Linked DNA regions of Rubripirellula tenax. The protein of the gene in region 1 binds, or shares a complex with, the protein of each later gene. Links are inferred from orthologs where the notes say so. Each region holds a gene or a part of one and is shown on either strand. Other genes may lie near its edges.

What was found.
Region 2: the proteins of smc (region 1) and Poly51_RS25840 are in contact, whole or in part, in a crystal structure (PDB 3ZGX), measured with the Bacillus subtilis proteins. The link is inferred for Rubripirellula tenax from one-to-one orthologs.

Annotation. Positions count from the first base shown.
Region 1 is NZ_SJPW01000007.1:388,861-395,958, forward strand. The notes cover bases 1,567-5,693. They hold smc (chromosome segregation protein SMC), read left to right. Parts: upstream 1,567-1,896; coding sequence 1,897-5,493; downstream 5,494-5,693. Other genes in these bases: Poly51_RS25025 (tetratricopeptide repeat protein), read right to left, coding at 1,567-1,609; Poly51_RS25035 (ABC transporter permease), read right to left, coding at 5,509-5,693. Also shown: more of Poly51_RS25025, read right to left, coding at 1-1,566; more of Poly51_RS25035, read right to left, coding at 5,694-6,726; Poly51_RS25040 (ABC transporter ATP-binding protein), read right to left, coding at 6,736-7,098. UniProt on the Bacillus subtilis protein: Required for chromosome condensation and partitioning.
Region 2 is NZ_SJPW01000007.1:610,148-616,001, reverse strand. Bases 1,448-4,330 are described here. They hold Poly51_RS25840 (segregation and condensation protein A), read right to left. Parts: upstream 3,350-4,330; coding sequence 2,546-3,349; downstream 1,448-2,545. Other genes in these bases: ilvC (ketol-acid reductoisomerase), read left to right, coding at 4,160-4,330; ilvN (acetolactate synthase small subunit), read left to right, coding at 3,538-4,077; Poly51_RS25845 (MBL fold metallo-hydrolase), read right to left, coding at 1,647-2,486; hemW (radical SAM family heme chaperone HemW), read right to left, coding at 1,448-1,656. In the rest of the region: Poly51_RS25855 (SDR family oxidoreductase), read left to right, coding at 1-429; more of hemW, read right to left, coding at 511-1,447; more of ilvC, read left to right, coding at 4,331-5,164; Poly51_RS25825 (DUF4254 domain-containing protein), read left to right, coding at 5,168-5,776. UniProt on the Bacillus subtilis protein: Participates in chromosomal partition during cell division. May act via the formation of a condensin-like complex containing Smc and ScpB that pull DNA away from mid-cell into both cell halves.

The DNA.
Region 1 (7,098 bases):
ATTGTGTTTGCAAAAAATGCGTTTCGCCGATCAACCACTGCGCCCGACCGCGAACGGTGGCGTCGATGTCGGACGACCGGACCACGCTTTCAAGCAACGAACGAGCTTCATCGAAACGTGTTTTTCGGATTGCCAATTCGGCGGCCAACATGTCGACAAGCGTTTCGTTGAACCGATCGCCCGTGGCGGCGGCGCGGGCAAGCGAGATTCGCGAACCCGCCAGCGTCACGTCGGTACCGACGGACGTTTCCGCCTCGGCGCAGCGTAGCAGCGTTGCAAAGTCGGTTGATTTGCGGCGGTCGACCAGATGGTCCCACCACTTGCGACCTTCTTCGACGCGTCCCGTTTGCATCAGCGACTCGGCGAATAGTCGCTCGACCACCACCGACCGGCTTTCCGACGCTTGATCGAGTCGCTCAAGTTCACTTGCCGATGCTAGTGCCAACATCGACCATCGCTCGGTCCGCCCGGCCCATCGACACGCAGCCTCGCGGGCGGCCGTCGATACTTTGTCGTTCGGCATTGGCGAAATGAGCGTTGCCGCCCATTGCTCGGCCAATTCGGGTTTTCCTTGATCGACCATCGAAGTCAAAACCAACATCACGGAATTTCCGTCCTGGTCGATGGCCGCCAAGTGTCGTATCAGATGTTTCGTCGCATCACTGTCGCCGGTTTCGGCGGCAAGCTTGATTCCCAGCTCCGTCGCTTTCGCGTTCAGGTCTTTGACTTCGCCGCCTTTCGCGCGGCCGATGATCCAGTCCTTCACGGCCGGCGGAACCATTTCGGACGCCACGTCGCTGTAACCGGCAACGACTTCCGACGCAGTCGCCGACGTGGGCCAACGCGTCAACAGATCCGCAATCACTGCGGCCGAATCGTTGGGCCGTTCGGCTTGCCGCAGACACTCAGCACACGCACGCATGGCCCGTGGTGCATCCGAATGTTGGGGAAACTCGTCGACGAATGCGGCTAGTTTTTTAGCAGCTTGTACAGGTTGGGTTTGCGAAATCGCTGTCGCCCAGGCGTCACCCAGCTTCGCCTTCGGACGCTGGTGTGCGTCGGCATGCGCCGCCGCTAACGAGTAAGCCTCAGCCGCCGTGACGGCATCGCCACGCGCCAACGATGTACCGCCGATTTGCAGCGCGATCGAGACACCCGATTGCACCTGAGTCGGCGTTGCCGCGGATGGCGGACTCAACAGCACCTTCAAAATGCGGATGGATTCGCCCGACTTCCCCGTCTGGGCCAGCGCACCGGCCGCAGCCAGGCGGACGAACACGATTTTTTCGGGATCTTGAGAAGCCGCCGCCGGCTGGGCCGATGCGAATGCGGCACGCGAATAGAACTCGGCCGACGATTCGATATCACCGGCTTTTTGAAAGGCTCGCCCCAATCTTGCCAACACCATGGTCAAATCTGTCGCTGGATCCACGCTACCGTCGACCGAACGAGCAATCTGGGCAGCCTGGGCGAGATCACCCGTCTCGATCGCCCCGTCGATGGCCGAAACCCCATCCCCCCAGGATGGCGAAATACCCAGCATCAACACGGCTAGCAGCAGCCCAGCAGCCGTTTTGAGGGTTTTATTGATGATTTGCGTCGGCTTCATGCTTTGCCATCCTTGGCGGACCCTCGAGCGAACCCCAGAGCGGATCTTTGAGCGGGTATCCCTACGTTCGTGTGCAAATACCCTATTTTCCGACATCGTGGCAATGCCAAGCGACAAGTTGGCCACGGGACAGGCGGAACTCGAAAGTCCCTGCAAAAACCATGGAAAACAGAGCTAGGCCGCAGACTAGCTTTCATTTACCCTGGACTTGTGACTTTCACCGTGGCCAACCTTCGCTAGCGTGCCCCCCGTTATTCCGCTCGTAAGAAACTGATTCCGAACTACTCATGCTAAAAGCGCTCGAGCTGGCCGGTTTCAAGAGTTTCGCGGACAAGACGCGATTCGATTTTCCTGACGGGATCACGGTCGTCGTCGGGCCCAACGGCAGCGGAAAGTCCAACATTGTCGACGCGATGAAGTGGGTGCTCGGATCGCAGAGTGCTAAAAGTCTGCGCGGCAAGGACATGTCGGATGTGATCTTCAAGGGATCCCAGACTCGAGGTCCGGCGGGTTCGGCCGAAGTCACCATCATCTTTGACAACCACGACGGTGCGCTGCCAATCGATGCACCGGAAGTCCACGTCACGCGGCGGGTTTATCGCAGCGGCGAGGGCGAGTACCTGATCAACAACCAACCCGTGCGCCTGAAGGACGTCAAGGACCTGATTCGCGGCACGGGCATTGGTATCGATGCTTATAGCCTGATCGAGCAAGGCAAGGTCGATAAAATGCTCAACGCGAACGCCAAGGATCGGCGCGCGATTTTCGAAGAGGCGGCGGGCATCAGCCGGTTCAAGGCCAAGAAGGTGGAAGCCGAGCGTCGGCTTGCGCGAGTGCAAACGAATCTGACGCGATTGGGCGACATCGTTGACGAAGTCGGTTCGCGGCTGAAGAGTCTGCGCGGCCAAGCGAGCAAGGCCGAACGTTACCGCCAAGCCAGCGAGCGACTGAAGGAACTTCGGTTGCAAGTCGCGTGGACGGACTGGGGCGTGCTGTCGACCGAATGGAGCAGTTCCGAATCGGAACTCGCCGCCGCCATCACCAAACAGGGGGAACTGGAAACGCTTCGCATCAAAATGAGCGAAGCCCGCCAAGTCGCCGACGGGCAACTGCAACAGATCGCCGAAGACGCGCGATTGATCGAAGAACGTCGCGGCGGATGGCTGAACCAGATTGCACAGTTCGCCGGTCGACGCGATGCCGACCAGGCTGCGATCGTCGACCTTCGACAATCGGTCGCCAAGTCGCTTCGTCGAGTGCGGTTGCTGCAATCACAAGCCGGATCGGCCGCCGCAGAATTGCGAGACGCCGTTGACCGATTGGCGACCTATGAGGCCGAGCTGGCGAACGTCCGCCAAGCCAGCGCCGACGCCGAAGCCGCACGCGACAAGATTCAAGCCGAAGCCGCCGAAGTCCGCAGCCAACGCGACTCGCTGCAACATCGTCATCTTGCAACCGTTCGCCGCGTCGCCGATCTAGAAGGCAAACGCCAGCGAACCGAACAGCGCGTCGCCGAAGCCGGCCGCAACCTTGCCAACTTGGCGAAACGCATCGCTGCCGCCGAGAGTGTCTTTGCCATCGCGCGCTCGGAATCCAAGGCGGCCACCGATCGCGTCACAAAACTGAATTTAAGCATTGCCGAAGTCACCAAAGAGAGTGAGCTTGCCGATGCGAAGCTGCAAGAGAGCAAGCGAACGCTGGAACGCCGACGCGAAGAAGTCGCGGCGCTAAAAATTCGCTTGCAAGGCTTGAGCGAACGCGAGCGCGTGCTGGCCGACCTGCAACGACGCCAGGAAGGCATTTCCGGCGGCGTGAAAACGATCCTGCAGCAGCTTCGCGAATCATCGTCGCCGCTATCCGACAAGATCCTTGGTATCGTCGCCGATTCCTTCGAAGTCGATTTGAAAGTTGCCCCGCTGATCGATTCGGCTTTGGGCGAGCGCAGCCAGTACGTGATCACCAGCGGTGGCGAACTGCAGCGAGCGATTCTGGACGGATCATTGAAAATCAACAGCCGCGTCGGACTGATTCGCTTGGACGAATTGCCCGGACGTAGGCCTGGCGACCGCATTCGTTTGGACGGCCTGAAGGGCGTCATCGGCCGCGGCGACAAGATGGTCAAGTGCGTCGAAGACCTAGAACCGCTGGTGCGTCACCTGCTTAGCAACACGTGGTTGGTCGATACGCTGGAAACCGCGTACGGGCTGCGGAAACTCAGCGGTGCGGGTTTGCGGTTCGTAACGTCGGCCGGCGAATTGCTGGAAAACGACGGATCCACCGTCGTCGGACCGGTTGCTTCGACAACAGGTTTGGTCAGCCGTCGCAGCGAGCTGGCATCGGCACAGGGCGAGATCAAGCACTACCAATTTCAACTGCAAGAGGCCGAGACCGAAACCGCTCGCTTGGCGAAACGCGTCGACGAAGAAGCCGCCACATTGGGGCGCATCGAACAACGCCACCGAGGCATGATCACCGACCGCGCAGCGGCGGACGCCGAACTGCGGCACCGGAACGAACGATTGACGGTCCAGCAAACGCTTTGCGCCGAGATCACCGGCGAAATCCAATCGTTGACCCAGTCACGCGATGCCGCGTCGCTCGAAAACACTCAATTTCAGACTCAGATCACGACCGGTCGGCAAGAAGTCGAACAGCTCGAACTCGAAGCCGCCGAAGCCGACGAGATGCTGTCGGAAACTCAAACGGCATTGCAAATCGCGACCAGCGGCGTGATGGCGATCTCGGTGGACTTAGCCCGTGCCGAACAAAGGTTTGAAGCGTTGTCGGCGACGATGCAGCAGCAACAACGCGACCAACACCAACGCGAAGCCGCCGTCGAAGAAGTCCGCAGTCAAGCACGATCGGGCCGCGGTCGAATCGGCGAACTGACCACGCGCGTTCTCGATGCGACGGCCCAACTTGCGAAACTGAATGTCGATGCCGAACAGACCGACGTTCAATTAAAAGAACTCGCCCAGTACGCCGCCGAAGTTCGACGCGAGAATCGCGACATCATGAAGGCCAGCGAAAGGGCCATGAAGGATGCGACCGAGGCCAGCGCAGCGGTTCACTCGATCACCGCGCGTCGTGACAACGCGAAACTGCGACGCGACGCGTTGGCCCAGCGTTTGATCGAAGACTACGAAATCGACATGCACGCTGCCGAGTCGCCCGAAGACTTGCAGGCGATCGAGGATCGCGACTCGGTCGAAAACGAAATCAGCGAATTGCGGGCACAGCTGCAAAGGACCACCAGCGTGAACATGGAAGCACTCGAAGAACTCGAGGGCTTGCAGGCTCGCTATGACGAACTGCACGGGCAATATCAAGACTTGACCGCCGCCAAGGATTCACTGCAGCGAATCATTGGACGCATCAACGCCGATTCGCGCCGATTGTTCTTGGACACGCTGGAAGCGATCCGCATCAACTTTCAACAACTCTATCGCAAGTCTTTCGGTGGCGGTCACGCCGATTTGATCTTGGAAGAAAGTGACGATCCGCTGGAGGCCGGTGTTGAGATTGTGGCAACTCCGCCGGGCAAACCCAGTTTCAACAACTCGCTGCTGTCGGGCGGCGAGAAAGCACTGACGGCAGTTGCACTATTGATGTCGATTTTCAAATACCGGCCAAGCCCGTTCTGTGTTCTCGACGAAGTTGACGCGCCATTCGACGAAGCCAACATTGGCCGATTCGTAACGGTGTTGAGCGAGTTCTTGGACCAAAGCAAGTTTGTCGTCGTGACCCACAGCAAGAAGACGATGACCGCAGCGACGACGCTTTACGGTGTCACGATGCAAGAATCCGGCGTCAGCAAGCGAGTGTCGATCCGGTTCGAAGACGTCAGCGAGAACGGCGAAATCGCCGATGGCGAAGCGGCCTAGTTCGCAGCCCGTTGATCAGTCCGCTTCCCATCGAATCGCTAGCAGTCGGGCGGCGACCAGCATCACGACGCCGCTGACCAGAAGGACCGACAATTGGGGCGCCAAAGACGCGACCGGCAATTCACGCCAAAACACCTTGTCGTATCCATCCAGTGCCCAGGCGTTGAACGTGATCAATCCATACTCGCGCAGCCGATCGCTCATCACGTAACGTGGCACCATCGATCCGCCCAGCGCGCTCATCGACAACACCAAAATCACCGACAATCCGTTCAACTGGCCACGCGTCTTGCAAAGAGTTGCCAAAAACAATCCAAACGCCGCCGCCGCGGATGCAGTAACCAGCGTCATCATCACGAACCCGTCGACATGTCCCATCAGATCGACGCCAAACACCACTTGCGCCCAAACGAACATCACCGTGACTTGAAGCGTCCCGATGCAAGTCATGTAAAACCACTTGCCAAGCAGCAACTGGTCCATCGACAACTGTGTCGACAAAAGTCGATCGAGCGTTTGGTTTTCGCGCTCTTCCAAGAACGAACCGCCACCGCCGGTCGCACCAAACAGCAAGAACATCACGGCGATGCCAGCGGCGTACATGCTAATGACGGGATTCACTTTTCCTTGGCCGATCACATCGATAACTTGCACAGGCGTCACTTCGGTTTCCAATTCCGCGGGTACCTGGGGTGCCTCGGCTTCCAGTTGCCCATTGTCGCCGCCCATGACCTCGCCGCTCATGACCTCGTTCGAGATCGCCGCGTTCAACGACGCCGTATCGAGCGAGAACGCTTGTTGATCGGCTTTTACGATCATCAGCGAACGCGCCACCAGCGCCGTCGCTACCTGGGAAGCGATTTGATCAGACGAATCGGCTAGCAAGTCTGCCGACAACTCGCCGTCTCGTTCGCGCAAAACGATCGCCATCGTCACCGAGCCTCGGCGCACCATCTCGGTCGCGGTGGGTCGATCGATCGCGACATCCGCGTCTCGCATGAATCGCAGTCCGACGCTATCGCGAAGCGATGCGATCACATCCCGGCTGGCCGGCGTCGCAAACTCGTCGACAGCGACGACCTTGATTTTTGGCGTGGTACCGCCGCCGATGCCGCCGCCGAAAATCATCGCAAAGATGCTGAAGAACGCGATCGGAACGACGAACGTCAACAACAACTCCACTTTGTTGTGCAGCAGTCGACGCAAACTGACCTCGATGACCGTCCATATCATCACAGCGAATCAATCCCTCAATTTGTGACCAGTCATATGAAGAAAAACGTGATGCAACGACGGCGACTGGACTTCCAGGTCGACAACGTCGTAACCGTTTTTCTTGACCGCGTCTAACAGTCGGGGCAACTGAACGGCAACATCGTCGATTCGCGTCGACACCATCGCGTCGCCTGCATGTCCCAGTGAACCCGAAAGACCAGAGTTCGAAACCATCCCCTCGGGATCACCTTGCAAGACGACCAACGGCCGTTGAAGGGGGCGATCGATCTTGATCCGGACCATTCGGGACGTTCCGATGGATTGCTTGACCAATTCTTCGATCGTTCCGTCGGCAACAACTTTGCCTTGGTCGACGATGACGATTCGGTC
Region 2 (5,854 bases), 220 kb from region 1 along the record:
GACGTCGCGCCTCACATTGCCTTCACGGCCATCCAACGAATTGGGGGCGAAACGGGCTGGTACTATGCGAACTGGCTTTGGAAGATTCGTGGCTTCATCGATTTGTTGATCGGCGGCGTCGGAATGCGACGTGGACGAACCCATCCCACGAAATTGCGTGTCGGCGATGCGTTGGACTTCTGGCGTGTCGAAGCAATCGAGCCAGACCAGCGTCTGCGATTGTTTGCTCAAATGAAGTTGCCCGGCCGCGGCTGGCTCGACTTCGAAGTCACCGCCAACGACGAAGGCGGTTCAACGATTCGTCAGACCGCTGAATTCGACCCAGCCGGACTATTCGGGCTGTTGTATTGGTACTCGGTTTGGCCACTTCATCAATTCGTCTTCGCCGGAATGCTCAGGGGAATCGCGCGAGCGGCAACGAATCGTTGATGTTGAATTCAGCCGTGCTGCCTCGCTGCGGCGTCGCGAACAAGGATCGGCGGAAATTCACGGCCTGGCAATCGCTTTCCTTCAACCGAGAAAACGCGTTGCGACCGTGTCGGCAAACAGCACGCCTCGTTCGGTCAGCCGCGATCGTCCGACGGTATCTTCCAACAATCCTTCGGCAACCGAACGATCGATTGCATCGGAGCAATGATCGCGAAGGGCGACGCCCATTTCTTTGCCAATCCTGTCGATGTCGATTCCCTCCATCAACCGGATTCCGAAAGCTGCCCGCTCTCGGGCGCATTGAATGGGGGTGACGGCCTCGCTTTCGCCCGTCGGCGAATCGTCCGCCTCGATTCGCTTGATATACGTCGTCGTGCTTCGATGATTGACTTCGCGCAGTCCGCCAACAAACCGGGCCGCACCCGGCCCCGCCGCGTACCAACCACGCCCGTCCCAGTACGCCAAGTTGTGACGACAGCGATGCTCTGCCTTTGCGAAGTTGGAGACCTCGTAGTGGGCCAATCCTGCGTCCGCCGCCATCCGCCGAGCCGTCTGGTACATATCGACTTCGATCGATTCGTCCGTCGTCTTCAAATCGCCTCGTGTCATTCGCGACCAGAACGCTGTTCCCTTTTCATAAGTCAACGCGTATGTCGACAAATGGACGATGGGTAACGACAACGCCAGCTTCAAATCACTTTCCCAACCAGCCATTGTTTCGCCCGGCGCCGAAAAAATCAGATCCATCGACACGTTGGGGATCGTCGCCGCCGCCATTTCGATTGCCGCGGCCGCACTCGCGCCGGAATGACCTCGCTCGAGCAACTTGAGTTTGTCGGCAGCGAACGACTGGACACCAAGGCTGATCCGATTGACTCCGCCATCGACCAAACAGTTCAGTTTCTCGGCCGTGATGTCCTCGGGATTCGCTTCCACACTGAATTCAACGTCACCGACAAATGTTAGTCGTCGACGGATGATGCCGATCAGTGTTTTCAAAGCGTCCAACGGCAAATGTGTCGGCGTCCCGCCACCCAGAAAGACGGTTTCGATCGACGGCTGGTCCAGCTGTTTCAGTTCCCAGTCGATGCACCGGAGATACCGGGCGATCAAGTCGTCGCGGTCGGCAACGACGCTAAAGTTGCAATAGCCACAACGGTGTCGGCAAAATGGCACGTGGATGTAAGCCGACAACGGCGTCGGCCAGTCGAATCCGCTTACAGCCATAGTTTCAATCGACCGTCCATCAAGTCTGGAAACACTTGGTTGACGAACCGCTTGACTTGAGACTCGTTGTATCGCGTGCTCAAGTGCCCCGCGATGACCAATTCATTGTTGAATCGATCGGCCCGCTTCCGCCAATCGTCGATGTGCATGTGGCCGTGCTTGTGAATTTTGTCCTTGCGGTGCTCGGGCGCGACGAACGTCATTTCACAAATCAACACCTTTGCATCAAAGAACACGGGATTGTCGTCCAGTCCCTTGGGCGCCGTATCGCCGGTGTAAGCAACGACGGGCACCCGTGTTTCTGTCGTGATTTCGGTTCCGCCCATTTTCAGTTGCCGAATCTCGTCGCCCGACAGACTTAAGTATTCGGGTTTCAGTTTGTGCCTTCGTTGGTGAACGACAAATCCAACCGAATCGATCGTGTGTGTCGTCGGCAGCGCCGTCACGATGTACTCGCGGCTGATGTGCGTTTCATCGCCGGGCAACAATCCGACCAATTCGCAGGGCATCGGGCCACGGTCGAGTTTGCGAAACGTTTGCAACATATCCCATGCGGTATCGACGGCCGAATCGGGTAGATAGATGACCGGCGGTTCCATTTTCATCATCCGGCGCCGGGACACGTACGCGGGCAAGGCCGCGATGTGGTCCAAGTGAGCATGCGAAATGAACATGGTTGGCGTGCCCATGAAGTCCCATGGTTGCACGCCAACGTCGAACAGCAATTTCAGCTCGTTGATCCGCCAACAGGTTTGCACGGCCGCGCGCGAGTAACCTTCGATCGTCAGACCGTCGTGCAGATGAGATACCAGGGGAATATTGTCGACCATGAAAACAAAGATGCGAGGCGTCGGAATTGGGTTCGGGCGACCATTGAAACCAATTCGACCTACCGAGGCATACCCGGCATGTTGGCGGCTTTGAATTCCTCGGCACCATAATTGTCAACTTCGTTAACGCTTAGCGACTCCGAATAACCGTCTGTGCGAACCACAAAGAGTTCGCCTGTGTCGGACTGCTCAACCGACGCGCCGTGGTGGCGAGTCAATTCCAACGTGGCCAGAAACCAGCCGATGACCGCCGATTTGTGAATGCCACCTTCCACCAGATCGAACAGCGGCAATCGTGCCGACTCGCGAAGTCTCTCGTGAATCCGCTGCATATAGATGTGGATCGGCGTATCGTCGTAAACGACTTCGGTTTGCGGCGGCCCTCCCGCTTCTCGCATGATTCGGCCGAAAGCGCTAACCAAGTCCCAGATTTCCAGATCGACGATGGGCTGATCGCCCAGATCCACCCGTCGAGCGGGCAAATCATCACTCAATCGCTCGTAACGTTGCTGCCAACGGCCACCCATTTCGTCCAAGACGGCCGCGGCGTCACGGATTTCTTTGTATTGCAGCAGCCGCTCGACCAATTCAGTCTGGGGATCGTCGATCGCCTCTTCTTCCGATTCGTCAACAATTTTCGGCAAAACGGCCTGGCTCTTCAGTTCCACCAGCGTGCTTGCCAGATCGATGAAGTCCCCCACATCGGTCAAATCCATGTCTTGGAGGATATCGATGTAACCGATGTATTGGTCGACAATTTTGGCCAATGACATCTCTGTCAAATCGACCTCGTGACGGCGGACCAAGTACAGCAACAGGTCAATGGGACCTCGATAAGCCGGTAATTCGATTCGAAAAGACATAAACAGAAACGTCCCCAAACGCAGAAAGTCGCCAAATCACCCGATCGCAACGGCGGAATGACTATCCTACGCCGAAGGACTGCAAATCGTAGCCCTTGTTGGATTTAGACCCCAAAATTATGATGCCACGCTTCGATTCATCCGTCGACTCGAATTCCCCTCCCCTTGAACCCGTTTTTCCCCCGCTGATGCCTCAATCTAACCAGCGTCACGTTCTCTCGGCCCTCGTCCAGAACGTTCCCGGCGTGCTCGCACACATCTCGGGAATGCTCGCTTCACGCGGCTACAACATTGATTCGCTGGCCGTGGGTGAAACCGAAGACCCAAATTTGTCGCGAATGACGTTCGTTGTCGTCGGTGATGACCACGTTCTTGAACAGGTCGGCAAGCAACTGGAAAAGATCGTTACGGTCGTCAGAGTACTCGACGTCAGCAGCCGAGACTTTGTCGAACGCGACCTACTGCTCCTGAAAGTGAAAGCACCCGCCGGAACCGGTCGCAGCGAGATTCGGGAGCTGGTCGATATTTTCCGAGGCCAAATCGTCGACGTCGGTCCCGAAGAAGTGATGATCGAAATCAGCGGTCGCGAAAACAAAGTCCAAGCGTTCATCGAACGAATGCGTCCCTACGGCATCACCGAACTGGTACGAACGGGACGAATCGCGATGGTCCGCAGTGGCAACGATGCCGCTGCGGCGGACGATAGCGAAGCTCGCTTCGCTACCTAGAAAGTACCAACGAAGCTCGCTCCCGAAACGCTCGTTCTCAAAACACTCACCATCCCCAGAAACTCAAACCGATATTTCAGACATGGCTGCAACGATTTACTACGAAAACGACGCTGACCTTTCGCACCTCAAAGGCAAGAAGGTCGCGATTCTCGGCTACGGCTCGCAAGGTCACGCTCAAGCACAGAACCTTCGCGACAGCGGTGTGGAAGTCTTGATCGGCCAGCGCCCGGGTTCAGCCAACTATGACTTGGCGGTTTCTCACAAGTTCAAACCGTTGTCGATCGCGGACGCCGTCAAAGCGGCCGATGTCATCAACGTCCTGCTTCCCGATGAAGTTCAAGGCGACATCTACAAGAGCGACATTCGCGACAACTTGTCCAAGGGCAATGTCCTGATGTGCTCGCACGGTTTCAACATCCACTTCGGCCAAATTGAACCACCGGCCGGCATCGATACGCTGTTGGTCGCCCCAAAGGGCCCCGGTCACTTGGTCCGTAGCGAATACGAAAAGGGCGGCGGCGTTCCTTGCTTGATCGCTCTTGGTGAAGGCGCATCGGATACCACCAAGCAAATCGGCTTGGCGTATGCGAAAGGCATCGGCGGTACTCGTGGCGGCGTGATCGAAACCACGTTCGCCGAAGAAACCGAAACGGACTTGTTCGGCGAACAAGTGGTGCTTTGCGGTGGCGTCAGCGAGTTGGTCAAAGCGGGCTTCGAGACATTGGTCGAAGCCGGTTACCAACCCGAAATGGCGTATTTCGAGTGCATGCACGAATTGAAGCTGATCGTCGATTTGCTATACCAAGGCGGACTCAGCTACATGCGTTACAGCATCTCCAATACGGCCGAATACGGTGACTATGTCAGCGGCCCACGGATCATCACGCCCGAAACCAAGGTCGAGATGAAGAAGATTTTGACCGAAATCCAAACCGGAGAATTCGCTCGCAAGTGGATCTCGGAAAACAAGGCTGGTGCGCCGTTCTTCAAAGCGACCCGCCGACGCGAACGATTGCACGGTGTCGAACAAATCGGCATCGGCCTTCGCCGCATGATGAACTGGATCGAAGAAAAGGAAGTTTGATCGATGCCCGATGCCGTCGCGTTCCCAAATGTTCGTGAATTGACTCAACTGCAGATCGACGCCGTCGATCGTTGGCACCGCGAACCGATCGACAATCCGTTTGACGGAATCCAGTCGCTCGTTTGCCAACAGCACGAGTTCAATTACCGGCTTTGGCATGAAGAAGACAAAGCGCGAAGCCCATCGGCATCGGACACTGAGATCGCAACCGTCAAACGGGCGATCGACAAACTCAATCAAGCGCGTAACGACATGATCGAAAAGATCGATGACGCGCTGACCGAAGCATTGTGTAAAGCCGGCGTGCCAGAGAGCACCGGCCCGATCAATACCGAAACAGCAGGCAGTGCGATCGACCGTTTGTCGATCATGTCGTTGCGGTTGTATCACTACCGCGAGCAAGCCGATCGCGCCGACGCCGACGATACGCATCGCGGCAAAGTCCAGCAACGAATCGATCTGTGTGCCCAACAACACGCCGACCTGTCACATTCATTGCAACAACTTCTTGATGACATTGTCGCGGGACGCAAGCAACACCGGACGTATCGTCAGATGAAGATGTACAACGACCCGACGCTGAACCCGGCGATTTACGCGGCGAAGAAATAGGGGCTGCGAAGAAATAGGAGCCGGGCACGAATGGCGTCGTCACAACGCTGAGTGTCAAACGAATGGGGGCAAGCGAAT